Regions from separate parts of the Mycolicibacterium duvalii genome, predicted to be linked through region 2. Evidence: predicted binding sites of a transcription regulator. Region 2 holds the regulator's gene; the other holds the start of a gene.
What was found. The regulator LexA, encoded in region 2, represses DNA repair genes until DNA is damaged. The targets are predictions, from matches to a motif close to CGAACANNTGTTCG.
Positions count from the first base shown of each region.

Region 1: a site for LexA is predicted at 4,482-4,495, ahead of G6N31_RS23090 (DUF222 domain-containing protein). Genes of this name have one in related genera too.

Region 1 is NZ_AP022563.1:4,872,533-4,879,814, forward strand. Features, by position in the region: gene G6N31_RS23060 (flavin monoamine oxidase family protein) at 1-815, opposite strand, end outside; gene G6N31_RS23065 (Lrp/AsnC family transcriptional regulator) at 853-1,503, opposite strand; gene G6N31_RS23070 (rhodanese-like domain-containing protein) at 1,456-1,857, shown strand; gene gluQRS (tRNA glutamyl-Q(34) synthetase GluQRS) at 1,842-2,726, opposite strand; gene G6N31_RS23080 (phosphotransferase enzyme family protein) at 2,771-3,763, shown strand; gene G6N31_RS23085 (MBL fold metallo-hydrolase) at 3,732-4,385, opposite strand; gene G6N31_RS23090 (DUF222 domain-containing protein) at 4,578-5,879, shown strand; gene G6N31_RS23095 (ATP-dependent DNA ligase) at 5,880-6,965, opposite strand; gene G6N31_RS23100 (S1C family serine protease) at 6,962-7,282, opposite strand, start outside.
Region 2 is NZ_AP022563.1:2,249,487-2,256,768, forward strand. Features, by position in the region: gene G6N31_RS10515 (DUF4192 domain-containing protein) at 1-649, opposite strand, end outside; gene G6N31_RS10520 (proteasome assembly chaperone family protein) at 955-1,944, shown strand; gene G6N31_RS10525 (alpha/beta fold hydrolase) at 1,992-3,014, shown strand; gene G6N31_RS10530 (PhzF family protein) at 3,050-3,736, shown strand; gene nrdR (transcriptional regulator NrdR) at 3,752-4,216, opposite strand; gene G6N31_RS10540 (peptigoglycan-binding protein LysM) at 4,334-4,825, opposite strand; gene lexA (transcriptional repressor LexA) at 5,047-5,766, shown strand; gene G6N31_RS10550 (LGFP repeat-containing protein) at 5,797-7,282, opposite strand, start outside.

The DNA.
Region 1 (7,282 bases), 2.6 Mb from region 2:
CGCCCGGCCAGCGCCGGGGAGATCGCGACGATCACCCGGCGCCCCTGCGCCACCAGCCCGCCCCGGCACGTCACCGTGACGTGTTCGGCGCTGTGCTCGATCAGCTGCACCGGCGCGTCGAGGACGAGATGGTCGGAAAGCTGGGCCGCCAACCGGTTCGGGATCTCCCCGGTGCCGCCGGTGAACCGCGTGGTCTGCGCTCCGCCCTCGGATTCGGCGAACAACTCCGCAGTGACACCGCAGGTCTGGATCGTGAACAGCAGGTGCAGCAACGACACCTCGACGGTGGGCACAGCCAGAATGCCGACGGTGCAGATCTCCAACAGCTCCCTGGCCACCGGTGCCAAGCCTTGTGCGTCGTACCAGGCGCCCGCGGTGACGGCATCCCACTCGGCGGCGTGCGGCGCCGACCACGGGGCATCGGGCGGAACCTCGGCGGCCAGCGCGTCGAGGCGCCGCAGCACTCGCTGCAGGTCGGCGAGCTCGGCGGCGAACCGCGTATGAAAAGCCTTCTCGCGCAGCACACCGGCGCCGGCCAGCTCGTAGGAGGTTTCCCCGTCGTCGTACTGCGGGTAGGTGTCCACACCCAATTCGGCAGCCAGCGCGAACATCCGGTGGTGGGTGTCACCGATCCACTGCGCGCCCAGCTCCACGGACAGCCCGGGCAGTACTTCCTCGGTCAGAATGCGTCCGCCCACCCGAGTGTCGGCCTCCAGCACCAGCGGCGTCAGGCCCGCCTGTAGCACGGTGCGCGCCGCGACCAACCCGGAGATGCCGGCGCCGACGACGATGACGTCGGCCGACCTCGATGCCATGGCTGACACTGTCCCACAGCGGGCCACCTCGGGTTGATCAAGCAGGTTCGAGCCTGCGTCTGGTCAGCGGGCTGGAGTAGACGACATTCGTCGTGACGGGACCCAGGGTGGCGAGCCGGCCGGTGAGTCGCTCCAGGTCCGACATCGAGCGGGCCAGCACCTTGATGATGAAACAGTCGTCCCCCGTCACGTGGTGGGCTTCGACAACCTCGGGCGTCACGTCCAGCAGATCGTGCAGGGGTTTGTAGTTTCCCGACGGATAGGCCAATCGGACGAAGGCCATGATCGAATAGCCGAGCGCGGCGGGTGAGACCGTCGCGGTGTAACCGGTGATGACGCCCGCATCGACGAGGCGCCGCACCCGATCGGCCGTCGAGCTCGGTGACAGCGACACAGTGCGGGCCAAATCGGCGGTGCTGATCCGGCCGTCTTCCTGGATTGCCTGCAGGATCGCCTCATCGGTCCGATCCAGCGGCAGCCGGTTGTCGTCGCTCATGCTGTCGATGATCGCACCGAACACCGCCCGCGGCCGTTCAAAGTCCGGCATTGACGGCGATATTTCGCTGAAATTGCGGCCGCACCGCTGATTCTCCGTGGATCGCCCATTCCGTGTGTGCCGGAGTCGCGGTGAGATGAAGACATGACCGCAGTCGATGCCCGGCAGTACTTCGCCGCCAAGCTCGCCCACGAGATCGACCCCGCCGACCTTGCCCAGATCCGGGGCGCTGACGTCTCGCCGGTCGTGGTCGACACCCGGTCGAGGGCCGCATGGAACCAAGGCCACCTGCCCGGTGCCCTGCACATCCCCGGGAGGGAACTCGCGCAGCGCGCTCGCCGCGAGCTCCCCGATCGCAGCGCTGACATCGTCGTGTACTGCTGGGGGCCGGGGTGTAACGGCGCGACCAAAGCCGCATTCACGCTGAGCGACATGGGATATGAACGGGTGCGCGAACTCATCGGCGGTTTCGAGTACTGGGCCAGGGAGGGATTACCGGTGGTCACCGGATCAGGTCTGGACGGTTCTGCTCACCCGGGGCGGTAGATCCATGGCGAGCGCGGCAATGTGAGCGGATCGAACTCGCCGAGCATCTCGGGCAGGGTGCGGGCGGTGTAGCCCAGCGAGTCGGCGATCATCGCCAGCGTCTCGGTCACGCCGATCTCGGCGAGCGTTACCGCGCCGTCGCGTTTGGCCAGCCGGGCACCGTCGGCGTTGAGCACCAGCGGCACATGGGCGTACACCGGCTGCGGGTATCCGAGCAGGTGCGCCAGATAAGCCTGCCGCGGCGACGATGCGAGCAGGTCGTCGCCGCGCACCACCTGGTCGATGCCGGATGCCGCATCATCGACGACCACCGCGAGGTTGTAGGCGGGGACCCCGTCACCGCGCCGCACCACGAAGTCGTCCACCACGCCGGTGTAGTCGCCGTGCACGATGTCGTGCACCGTGTACGAGGTGACCGCGGTGCGCAGCCGCAGCGCGGGCGGACGTCGCGTCGCGTCGCGCCGCGCCGCGCGTTGTGCGGCGGTCAGGTCGCGACACGTGCCCGGGTAGGCCCCCTCCGGTGCGTGCGGTGCTCGCGGCGCCGACGCGATGTCCTTTCTGCTGCAATAACATTCGAACAACTGGTGATCCGCTGCCAGCTGATCGACGACGTCGTCGTAGCGTTGCCGTTGCGCGCTCTGGCGTTCTACCTCGCCGTCCCAGGTGACGCCCAGGGCGGCCAGGTCGGCGAGCTGCCGATCGGCGACGTCGGTGTCGGTGCGGTCGTCGAGGTCTTCGACCCGCATCAGGAAGCGCCGTCCGGTGGAGCGGGCGAACAGCCATGCCAGCACCGCGGTGCGCAGATTGCCGATGTGCAGGTCGGCCGACGGGCTCGGTGCGAACCGGCCCGCACCGGCGGGGCTCGTCACGCCTGCCAGGTTAACCGTCGGCCGGGTGCGTCAGACTTACGGGGATGTCCGGTATGCCGCCCGATCACCACAGCTATGCCCGCGCCGCGCTGGCCGCCTACGACCGCGCTCCGGACACGCCGGTGCGGCTGCTCAGTCTGTCGGAGAACGCGACCTATCTGGTCGAGGACGGCGATCCGATGGTGCTGCGGGTGCACCGGCCCGGCTACCACGGGCTCGCGGCGATCCGATCGGAGCTGGCGTGGATGACCGCGCTGCGGCAGGACACCGACGTCGTCACCCCGGCGCTGATTCCGGCGGCCGACGGAAGCGATGTGGTGGCCGCCGTCGTCGGGGACCGCACCTTGGCAGTCGATGCGATGACGTTCGTCGACGGCTGCACCGCCGAGGAACGGCCGGACGCGGTGGGCTACGACGAACTCGGGCAGCTGACCGCGCAGATGCACGACCACGCCGAGCGGTGGTCACCGCCGGCGTTCTTCACCCGGTTCCGGTGGGATCTGGACGCGACGCTGGGACCCGCTGCGCGGTGGGGAAACTGGCGCGCTGCTTTCGGTCCGGGTGACGACGCCGCCGTCGAGGTCGAGCGGGCGGCCGGCCGGGTGGCGGCGACGCTGACGGAGTTCGGACAGACACCGGACCGCTTCGGGCTGATCCATGCCGATCTGCGGATGGCCAACCTGATGGTCGCCGCCACCGGACCGTCGGGACTGACGGTCATCGACTTCGACGACAGCGGATGGTCCTGGTACCTGGCTGATCTCGGCGCGGTGGTGTCCTTCATCGAAGACACCCCGGACGCACAGCGGATGATCTCCGATTGGCTGCACGGCTATCGGGAGGTTCGGGCGATACCCCCCGCACACCTGGCGATGATCCCGACGTTCGTGATGTGGCGGCGGTTGATGTTGACCGCATGGGTGGCCTCGCACGCCGACTCCGACGCCGCGCTCACGTTCGGCACCGGATTCGCCACGGGCACCGCGGCGTTGGCGCGACGCTACCTCAGTGACCGCGGCTGGATGCGCTACGAGTAGGCAGACCCTGCTTCGCCTCGGCGAGGATGTCGTGCCACGCCTCGATTCGATGCACGGCCGAATCCCCGCCGAACGCACTGGATATCACGAAGTCCGGGACCAGGCGGGCCAGCACGTCGAGGCTGTCGGCGATCGTCTCGGCGTCGGCGGGCCGGTGTAATCCGTCGATGTAGCCGGCGTGCCAGCGCCCGTCCGCGCCGCGGAACAAGGTGTCCCCGGTGAACAGGTAGCGGCCTTCGGCGCCGGACACCAGATAGCAGACCGCGCCGGGGGAGTGGCCGGGTGTCGGCACGATCTCGACGCCGTTGTCGTCGGTGTGACGTCCGTCGACGCCGATGTCGACCGGGGTGTGCTTCGCGATGTCCGCGAGATCGCCTGCAGGAGCATGAAGTAGCGCCCCGAAACGTTTCTTGATCTGGCCGAGCACCGGGCCGGCTTCGTCCCGATGAGACAGGTACTGGTGAGCCACGCCGCCGAGGGAGTCCAGCTCGTCGAAGTCGGCCGCGGTGGCCGGCGAGTAGAACAGCACGCGGCGCGTGGTCCACAGGTACGCGTGAGTGGTCAAGCCGGGGAACGGGGAGTCGACCCGCGTCTCCCATAAATCGTCGAATATCTTACGCATGATCCCAGACTGCAACCTCAAGCATGGTTGAGGTCAAGGAGGGTTCATCCCCAGGCTCCGATTCATCCACAGCTTCGGAATTCGGTGCGCAATGTTCGAACAAATGATCGATATTCTGGAGGGGTGATTCCCGCAAGCGCACAAGAACGGTTCGGCGTCCTGCTGGACCAGGTTGACGCTGCGTATCAGGAGATGCAGCTGTTGTCCTCCGACGGCGTCGGGAATCGCTTTCGGGTCGAGATGGCCGAACGCCTCGAGACACAGGAGCGACTCAATCGCGGCCTGATGTACCGGGTTTTCGGCGAGGTCGCCGACCCTCCCGACGAAAGCGGAATGCTGCCCGAGCTGCCGGTCCGGTTGAGCATGCGGTTGCGCATCCCACCCCGGGAAGTCAAACGGCGAATGAAGTTGGCCGGCAATATCTGTGGCCGTCGTCAGCTTTCGGGTCCGCCGCTGTCTCCGCTTCTGCCGGCGGTGGCCGACGCCGTGCGGTCGGGGCGCATCGGGGACGACCATGTCACGGCGATCACGAAGGTTCTGAAGAAGCTGCCGTCGGCCACGTCGGCCGACGATCGTACGGATGTCGAGACCAGCCTGGTGCGGGAAGCCGAGCGTAGCGACGCCGACATCGTCACGGTGGTCGGTCAGCGCATCGACGATCTCTTCAACCCCGACGGCCACCTCGACGAAGCCGACCGCGCGCAGCAGCGGGGCGTCCGATTGGGACCCCAGCGCAGCGACGGGCTGTCGCGGATCAGTGGAGTCGTCGACCCGGAGACCAGGTGCTACATCGAGGCGTGCGCCGCGGCGGTGCGCCCTGGGCGGTATCTGCCCGACGGATCCGTCGCGGAGTTGCCCGACCTCCGCAGCGTGGCGCAGCGCTGCCACGACGGAATCAAGCTCGGTCTCAAACTCGGCATCGCATCCGGCGAAATGGGTTCCCATCGCGGTCATCCCGTGACGGTGATCGTGCGCACCACGCTGGCCGACCTGAACCAGGCGGCGCACGCAGTCAACGACCCGAACGTCTCGATGCCGTCGCCGGCCCGCACCGGGGGTGACACCGCGCTGCCGATGCGCGACGTCATCCGGATGGCCAGCGACGCCATCCACTATCTCGCCGTCTTCGACGGCCACACCGAACGTCCGCTGTATCTCGGGAGGCAAACGCGCATCGCCACAACGGATCAGCGGATGATCTGCTACGCCCGCGACGGCGGCTGCACCCGACCGAACTGTACGGCGCCCGGCTACCACTGCGAGGTCCACCACGACGACGAATGGGGCAAGGGCGGTCGCACCGACGCCGATGCCCTGTTCTTCGGCTGCGGGCCCGACCACAAGTTGCTCACTCTGGGGCGGATGTCCGCGACAGTCCGCAGCGGACGTCTGGCGTGGACCGACGGCCTGTCACCACCGCGGATCAACCGCGTGCACCATCCCGACGAGTTGTTGCGCGGCGACCCCGACCCGCCCAATATCGAGAGTCGGTGATCAGTGCCGACTCAGGCCGTCGACGATGTCGTCGAGCCGAAAGGTGACCGGACGCTCGAGCTGGTCGTAGGTGCACGAGCGCGGGTCCCGGTCCGGGCGCCACCGGTTGAACTGCGCGGTGTGCCGGAACCGCTGTCCTTCCATGTGGTCATAGCGAACCTCCACCACGCGTTCGGGGCGCAGCGGCACGAACGACAGGTCCTTACCCGCATTCCACCGCGACCCGCCGCCGTAACGGCGGGCCAACTCGGGATCAGCGGCGGCCTGTGCGGCCCAGTCCCACGGATGCTGATCGAACGTCGTCACCAATGGCGCCAGCTCGGTGACCAGTTCGCGCCGGCGGGCCATCGGGAACGCGCCGATGACACCGACCGACGCCAGCGTCCCGTCGTCGTCGTAGAGGCCGAGCAGCAGCGAGCCCACGGCGTCCGGCCCCGACTTGTGCGGGCGGTAACCGGCGACCACGCAATCCGCGGTGCGCTGGTGCTTGAGCTTGAACATCACCCGCTTGTCCGGCTGGTAGGTCAGATCCCTGCGCTTGGCGATGACCCCGTCGAGTCCGGCGCCCTCGAAGTCGGTGAACCAGCGGTGGGCCACGACGGGGTCGGTCGTGGCCGGGGTGACGTGGATCGTGGTGCCCGCGCCGGCGAGGGCGTGGACCAACGCCTCGCGACGCTCGGCGAACGGGGCGCCGGTGTAATCGGTGTCGCCGAGCGCGAGGAGGTCGAACGCGATGAACGCCGCGGGTGTCTGTGCGGCCAGCATGCGCACCCGCGACGCGGCCGGGTGCAGCCGCAGCTGCAGTGCCTCGAAGTCCAAGCGGTCACCGGTGGCGATCACGATCTCGCCGTCGATCACGCACCGCGCGGGCAACTCGGCGCGGGCGGCCTCCACCAACTCCGGGAAGTACCGCGTCATCGGCCGCTCCTTGCGGCTGCCCAACTCGATCTCGTCGCCGTCGCGAAACAGGATCGACCGGAATCCGTCCCACTTGGGCTCGTAGAGATACTCGGCGGGGTCGCCGGGCACCTCGGCCACCGGTTTGGCCAGCATCGGCGCCACCGGCGGCACGACGGGCAGCCTCATCCGCCGCGCGACCCGATCGTCACGTCCAGGGTGACCCGCTGGCCGCCGCGCATCACCACCAGCGGCTGCCGTGAATCGGGCGCGGTGCGGCGCAGCGCGCCGAGTAGGTCCTCCACCGATTCCACTCGCTCGCCGCCCAACTCGACGATGACGTCTCCGGGCCGCACACCGGCGGCTGCCGCGGGACTGCCACGCTCCACCCCGCGAACCAGCGCGCCGTTCTCCACCGGGACCCGCAGCTCCTGCCGGATGGCCGGAGTGAGGCGGCTGGTCGAGACGCCGAGGAAGGAGTGCGTGGCGCGCCCGTCGGTGAGCAA
Region 2 (7,282 bases):
CATGTCCGTCGTCGATCTGGGCGGCACACTCCAGCGCGTGCTCGATGTCCGCGCGCGCCTGGGACTGCGGGCGCTGCGGATCGATCGCGCCGGACTCGACGATGACAGCACCCAGTGCGGCGCTCCGAACCGGATCGGCGACAGCGACGACGTCCACCAGTTCAGCGCGCCGGGAATAGAGGCGGCGGCCGTCGAGCACGGCGGCCGCGGCGATCGGAGAGGCATGGGGGTCCTCCACCACACCCGAGCTGCCGCAGCCGTCAGCGCAGTGCCACCGCGCACCGGCGGCCACCTGCTCGACGACGTGCACCGCGAAGAGATCGACGTCGCGTTCCCGCAACTCGGCGTCCAGCAGCTGAGACAGCTCGCGATGCTCGTCGGCGCACACCAGGCAGCCGGCGCCGACCTCGTCGACGAGGACACCGATGGCGATTTCGGCCCCGGACATGGCGGCCAGCTCCGCCAGTCGGGGCAGCGAGCCGAGCAGCTCGTCATCGAGGTCGGCACGCAGCACCGCCCCCATCTGACCGTCGGCGGCGGTGACGAGCACGAGCGATCGTTCGGGGACGAATCCGAGCACGGCAGGCAGTGCCGCGATGAGGGAACCAGGGCGGTCGATCGGATAGTCAGACGGCGAAGAAGTGGTCATAGCGCAAACTTCCCAACCGGCTCCGACGCCACGGCGACGTCGCCGGGCCCGCGCGCGCGAACTGGGGATGAACCCGACATTGGGGATAACACCGCGCTCCGCGGCCCGCCCGGCTGATCCGGGCCGTCACGACCCGTTTCCACCCCGCCGATGCAGGGTAAACGCACAGGACCCCGGCGGGAATGTCGCACCGGCATGTGTACGTTCGACATACCAGACGACCAGGCAGCGCATGCGAGACACTGGTACCGCCAGACCTGAGACGGTGCCGCCGTCACAGCTAAGTGGGCGAGGAGGCGAGAACCATGGGTGATCATGACGAAGATCCCAGCCAGCACTATCAGCCTGAGCAGACCGGCATGTACGAACTGGAGTTCCCGTCCCCGCAGCTCACCGCGCCTGACGGCCGGGGACCGGTGCTCATCCACGCCCTCGAGGGCTTCTCGGATGCGGGCCGCGCCATCAAGCTGGCCGCCCAACACCTGAAGAACACGCTGAACACCGAGCTGGTGGCGTCGTTCGCCATCGACGACCTGCTCGACTACCGGTCGCGGCGTCCTCTGATGACGTTCAAAACCGATCACTTCACGGGTTACGAAGAACCCGAACTGAACCTGTATGCACTGCACGACAGCGTCGGGACACCGTTTCTGCTGTTGGCCGGTCTCGAACCGGATCTGCGGTGGGAGCGATTCATCACCGCGGTGCGGCTGCTGTCGGAACGCCTCGGCGTGCGTCGGGTGATCGGACTGGGCTCCATCCCGATGGCCGTCCCCCACACCCGGCCGATCACGATGACCGCGCACTCCAACGACAAAGAGCTCATCGCCGATCACCAGCCGTGGGTCGGTGAAGTGCAGGTGCCCAGCAGCGTGTCCAACCTGCTGGAGTTCCGGATGGCTCAGCACGGCCACGAAGTCGTCGGCTATACCGTGCACGTGCCGCACTACCTGGCCCAGACCGACTATCCGGCTGCCGCGGAGAGCCTGATCTCCGAAATCGCCCGATCAGCCTCGCTGGACATCCCGACCGGCGAACTGGCACAGGCCGCCGCCGAGCTCTACGAGAAGATCAACGAGCAGGTGGCCGGGAGTCCCGAGGTTGCTCAAGTGGTGGACGCTCTGGAGCGCCAGTACGATGCATTCGTCGCCGCTCAGGAGAACCGATCCCTCCTGGCCCACGACGAAGAACTGCCCAGCGGAGAAGAACTCGGCGCCGAGTTCGAGCGATTCCTCGCCCAGCAGACCGGTGACAAATACCGCAAGGACGGGGAAAATCCCACCGATTCTCCCTGATCGGACCCGACGGGGGGCGACGTGACCGCGACGAACGACCGGCCGCGATGACCGGACAGCCACCCCGTCTGCGGCGCGTGCGCGACCTGACACCGACGCTCGACTACCGGACCATCCACGGATACCGCAGGGCGTTCCGGATCGCGGGCACCGGGCCGGCGATCCTGTTGATCCACGGCATCGGCGACAATTCCACGACGTGGAGCGCCGTGCAGGGCGCGCTCGCGCAGCGCTTCACGGTGATCGCACCCGATCTTCTGGGTCACGGCCGGTCCGACAAACCGCGCGCGGACTACTCGGTGGCGGCATACGCCAACGGGATGCGCGACCTGCTCAGCGTGCTCGATATCGACCGCGTGACCGTGGTGGGTCACTCTCTCGGCGGTGGTGTGGCCATGCAGTTCGCCTACCAGTTCCCGCAATTGGTGGAACGACTGGTCCTCGTCGGGGCCGGCGGGGTTACCAAGGACGTCAACGTCGCGCTACGCGCCGCGTCGCTACCGCTGGGAAGCGAAGCTCTGGCGTTGCTGCGGTTGCCGCTGGTCCTGCCTGCGCTGCAACTGCTCGGTCGCCTCGGCGGTGCCGCGTTCGGTTCCACCGGTCTGGGCCGCGACATCCCGAACATGTTGCGCATTTTGGCCGATCTGCCCGAACCGACCGCGTCCTCGGCATTCGCCCGCACTCTGCGCGCAGTGGTGGACTGGCGCGGACAAGTGGTCACGATGCTCGACCGGTGCTACTTGACGCAGTCCGTTCCGGTGCAACTGGTCTGGGGCCGTTGTGATTCGGTGATCCCCGTCGCGCACGCCGACCTCGCCCACGCCGCGATGCCTGGCTCTCGACTGGAGATCTTCGAGGACTCGGGCCACTTCCCGTTTCACGACGACCCGGACCGTTTCGTCGAGGTGGTGGAGCACTTCATCGATTCCACCGAACCGGCGGTCTATGACCAGGATTATCTCCGGGACCTGCTCCGGGACGGGATCCGCGAGGCGGCGATCACCGGGCCCGTCGGTACCCGCGTCGCGGTGCTCGACGCGCTGGGCACCGACGAACGCAGCGCAACCTGACCTGCCCGGACATCCGGCGACGTACCATCGGCCCCATGGCCATCGATGTGACGGTCCTGCGGGTGTTCACCGATCGGGACGGCAGGTTCGGTAACCCGCTTGGTGTGGTCGACTCCGCGACCGTCGAGCCCGATGACCGTCAGCGCATCGCCACGCAATTGGGTTTCAGCGAAACCGTTTTCGTCACGGTGCCCGCCGAACACCTGCATTCTGCACAGGCACACATCCACACGCCGACCGCCGAGATGCCGTTCGCCGGACACCCGACCGTGGGCGCCTCGTGGTGGCTCAAGAGCCGGGGCCGACCCATCAAGACATTGCAGGTGCCCGCCGGGGTCGTGCAGGTCACCTACCGCGACGAGGTGACCTCGGTCAGCGTGCGCGCGGCGTGGGCCCCAGACTTCGCGATTCACGACATCGCCACCGTCGACGCACTGCTCGACGCCGACCCCGACGAGTACAGCGACGAGGCCGAGCATTATCTGTGGACGTGGCTCGACGAAGCCAAGGACACCATCCGCGCACGGATGTTCGCTCCGCATCTGGGGATTCGCGAGGACGAAGCCACCGGTGCGGCCGCGGTGCGAATCACCGAGTACCTCAGCCGCGACCTGACCATCGTCCAGGGGCAGGGGTCAGTCATCCACACCACGTGGAGTCCCGACGGCTGGGTGCTGGTCGCCGGCCGTGTGGTCGAGGACGAGACGCGCCAGATCGACTGACACACCACGGGGTCGCTACGCCTGGGCCGAAACCTCACGGTGGGCGCGCAGCGCCTCGATCTCCCGCTCGAAATCCTCGGCCGAGGAGAACGAGCGGTACACCGACGCGAAGCGCAGGTACGCGACCTCGTCGAGATCCCGTAGCGGACCCAGGATGGCCAGGCCGACCTCGTGGCTGGGCACCTCCGGCGAGCCGGTGGCGCGGACCGCGTCCTCGACCTGCTGCGCCAACTTGTTGAGCGCATCGTCGTCGACCTGCCGACCCTGGCAGGCGCGCCGCACACCCTTGATGACCTTCTCGCGGCTGAACGGTTCGGTCACCCCGCTGCGCTTCACGACGGCCAGCACGGCGGTCTCGACGGTGGTGAATCGTCGACCGCATTCCGGACACGACCGGCGACGACGGATTGCCTGGCCCTCGTCGGTTTCTCGGGAGTCGACAACGCGGGAGTCAGGATGACGGCAGAAAGGACAGTGCATGCCCGCTCCTTCGCCGCTTCGACAGACAACCGCTTCGAACGACCTCGAGCCTACCTGCGCGCGGGTGCGACGACCCGTCGCGAGCCCGATCGGCACATGGCGTTTCGACATCGGCGATCAGGCGATCGGCGCGATCAGCGTCTGCCCGGCTCCGACAGCCACCGTATCGAGCGCGTTGAGCTCGCGGATCTTCGCGACCACTTCGGACACCGGCGCCTCCGGCGCGACCCTGCGAGCCACGTGCTGCAGCGACTCGCCTGCCTGCACCTGCACCACCGCCAGTCGACTGGGCACCGCCGCCTCCCGGCCGACCACACCGCCGGCCTCGGCGACCAGCCCCAGCCACACCGTGATGGCCGCGGCGACCAGCGCCAGGACGACGGTCGTGGCCGGGGTGATGGGACGGCGACGGTGGGGCGCACGCGACACGCTCACCCCCGCGCCGCGGTAGCGCATGGGTGCCACGCGCGGCCGCGCAGAACCCGACGGACGAGTGCTGCCCGGCACCCGCACCGGACGAGCCGCCCGGGCCTGCGCACGCTGGCGCGGCACGTCGTGTTCCGTCCGGCGTTCCGTACGGCCTGCCTCGTATGTGTAGATGACAGTCATCTTCGCCCCACCTTCCGATCGTTGATCGCTACCCGGCATTCGCTACTGTGTTCGAACTTTAGTCGATCACACGTTCGATTGATAGAACGTGTGATCGAACTGTTGCAGAGGCTAGCGGTCGGCACCGACAAGTCCGCTCCCGCAGATCGCGACGGCCAGAAGCGGACACGCGGTCGAACACATGTTTGATCAACGGCGGATCGTGGGCTACATTCGGGCCTATGAGCGACGACAGCGACAGCACCGCCGGCTCCGGTACGACCACCGCCGCGGCGGGCGCACGACGGGACAAGGGCTCAGGTCTGACCGAGCGTCAGCGCACCATCCTCGAGGTGATCCGGGCCTCCGTGACCACGCGCGGCTACCCGCCCAGCATCCGCGAGATCGGGGACGCGGTGGGGCTGACGTCGACTTCGTCGGTGGCCCATCAGCTGCGCACGCTCGAGCGCAAGGGCTTCCTGCGGCGCGATCCCAACCGTCCGCGTGCCGTCGACGTGCGCGGCCTGGAAGACGGCGTTGCGGCCACCGTGGCCGCCACCGACGTCACCGGCTCCGATGTGCTGCCCGAGCCGACCTTCGTGCCGGTCCTCGGCCGGATCGCCGCGGGCGGTCCGATCCTGGCCGAGGAAGCCGTCGAGGATGTCTTCCCCCTCCCCCGCGAACTCGTCGGAGAAGGTTCGCTGTTCCTGCTCAAGGTCGTCGGCGACTCGATGGTGGACGCGGCGATCTGTGACGGCGACTGGGTGGTGGTGCGCCAACAGAATGTTGCCGACAACGGCGACATCGTCGCTGCGATGATCGACGGGGAAGCTACGGTCAAGACCTTCAAGCGCACCCGCGGTCAGGTCTGGCTGATGCCGCACAACCCCGTCTTCGACCCGATTCCCGGCAATGATGCCGCGATCCTCGGCAAGGTCGTCACGGTCATCCGCAAAATCTGATCGCCGGTGACGCGTGCGGGCGTTCGCTGTTCAGCGGCTCCGCACGAAGCCGTTGGTGATCGCCATTTCCTCACTGGCGAACCAGAGTTCAGCCGGCGCGTCGGCGTACTCGGCGTCCTCGGGGATCCAATACAGCCCCGAGCGGGTGTCGGCTTTGACCGGATAGCCGTCGGGCACTTGGTGCGGGTCGTCCAGCGGCATGTGCACCGCTGTCCCTCCCGGAGTCGGCTCGTCGTCGTCGATGCGAGCGTGGCGGCCGGTATCGATCATTGCGTCTCTCTCGACAAGCGGTTCGGGCGTGTGCTCTGCGACCACCAGAGGTTCTCTGTCGGCTTCGAGGGCCGGCTCCTCATCACCGCCCACCTGGTCGAAATCGCCGTAGTGGTCGAGACCGTCGACTTCCCTCGCGGTCGGAACGCGAGTCGGCGCCGTGTCCACCGCGTCGGGGTTCTCGTCCTCTCCGAGGTCGGAGTCTTCGGGCTCCGCAGGTGCCGGCGGGGCGGTGGGCACCCCCCAGAAGCTCAGCGGCGTCGGCGCGACCTCCTCCGAGATCGCCGAGGATGTCGGCACATCCGGCGGAGTGGCCGTCGACACCGCGGTCAGACCTTCGCGTGCATAGCGATCGCCGAACAACTCGTCTTCGCCGTCGGCCGGCGCGGCGAACGACGCGGCGCCAGGTTCGGCGAAGGATTCGCGCGGGCGGTCGTATTCTGCGCCGTCTCCGTAGCCGGCGTCAGGGGTGCCGAACGACTCGTCGGCGGTGCGGCCGCGGTTGCGCATGATCAGGAAAGCGACCACGCCGAGCAGGCCCAGCAGCGCCACGATGGCGAGCAGCCACCACGGCGACCACTGCAGACCGGTGCCTTCATCGTCCTGGGGTGCGGCCTGGGTCGCCGCCGGCGCGCCCTGGTTCTGCTGGCCGGGCACTTCGAGGCCGGCCAGTTGGCTGGTGAGGTTGCCCGGCTCGGCGGTGAACGTCTGGTTCGCGGTGTCATAGGAGATCGCGCCGTTGCTGAACCGCTGGCTGATCACCGCGCCGTTCTGGGTCTGGTCGGCCACTGGGGCACCGAGCTCCCCTGCCGCGCCGCCTAGTTTGTCCCAGGCGGCCTTCATCGCGCCCCGCACGATGACGGCGCCATGGTCCGGAGTCCAGAAGATCACCGGGTTGTCCTCAGCGGCGAACGTGCTCATCCGGCTCGGCGTCACTCCGCCGTCGACCTCGCTGGCGGTCGGGAACCCCAGATCGCCTTCGGGGCCGCCCACGCTCTCGTACTTTTCGAGTACCTGTCCCGTCACCACGCTGGCGCCGGTCTCGGGGCTGTAGAAGATCTTGCCTCCGGAGAAGTCCTGGCCCAGACCGCCGTCGCCGATCGGATACGGCTCACCCTCGGCGGCGCCCAACGGACCCAGCGGCCCTCCGGCCGCCCGGCGGGCGGCGTTGATCGCCGAGATCGGGTCGTTCGGCACCGCCAGGTCGGTCAGCTGATCGGCGAGTTCGGGCGGCACCGTGGTGAAG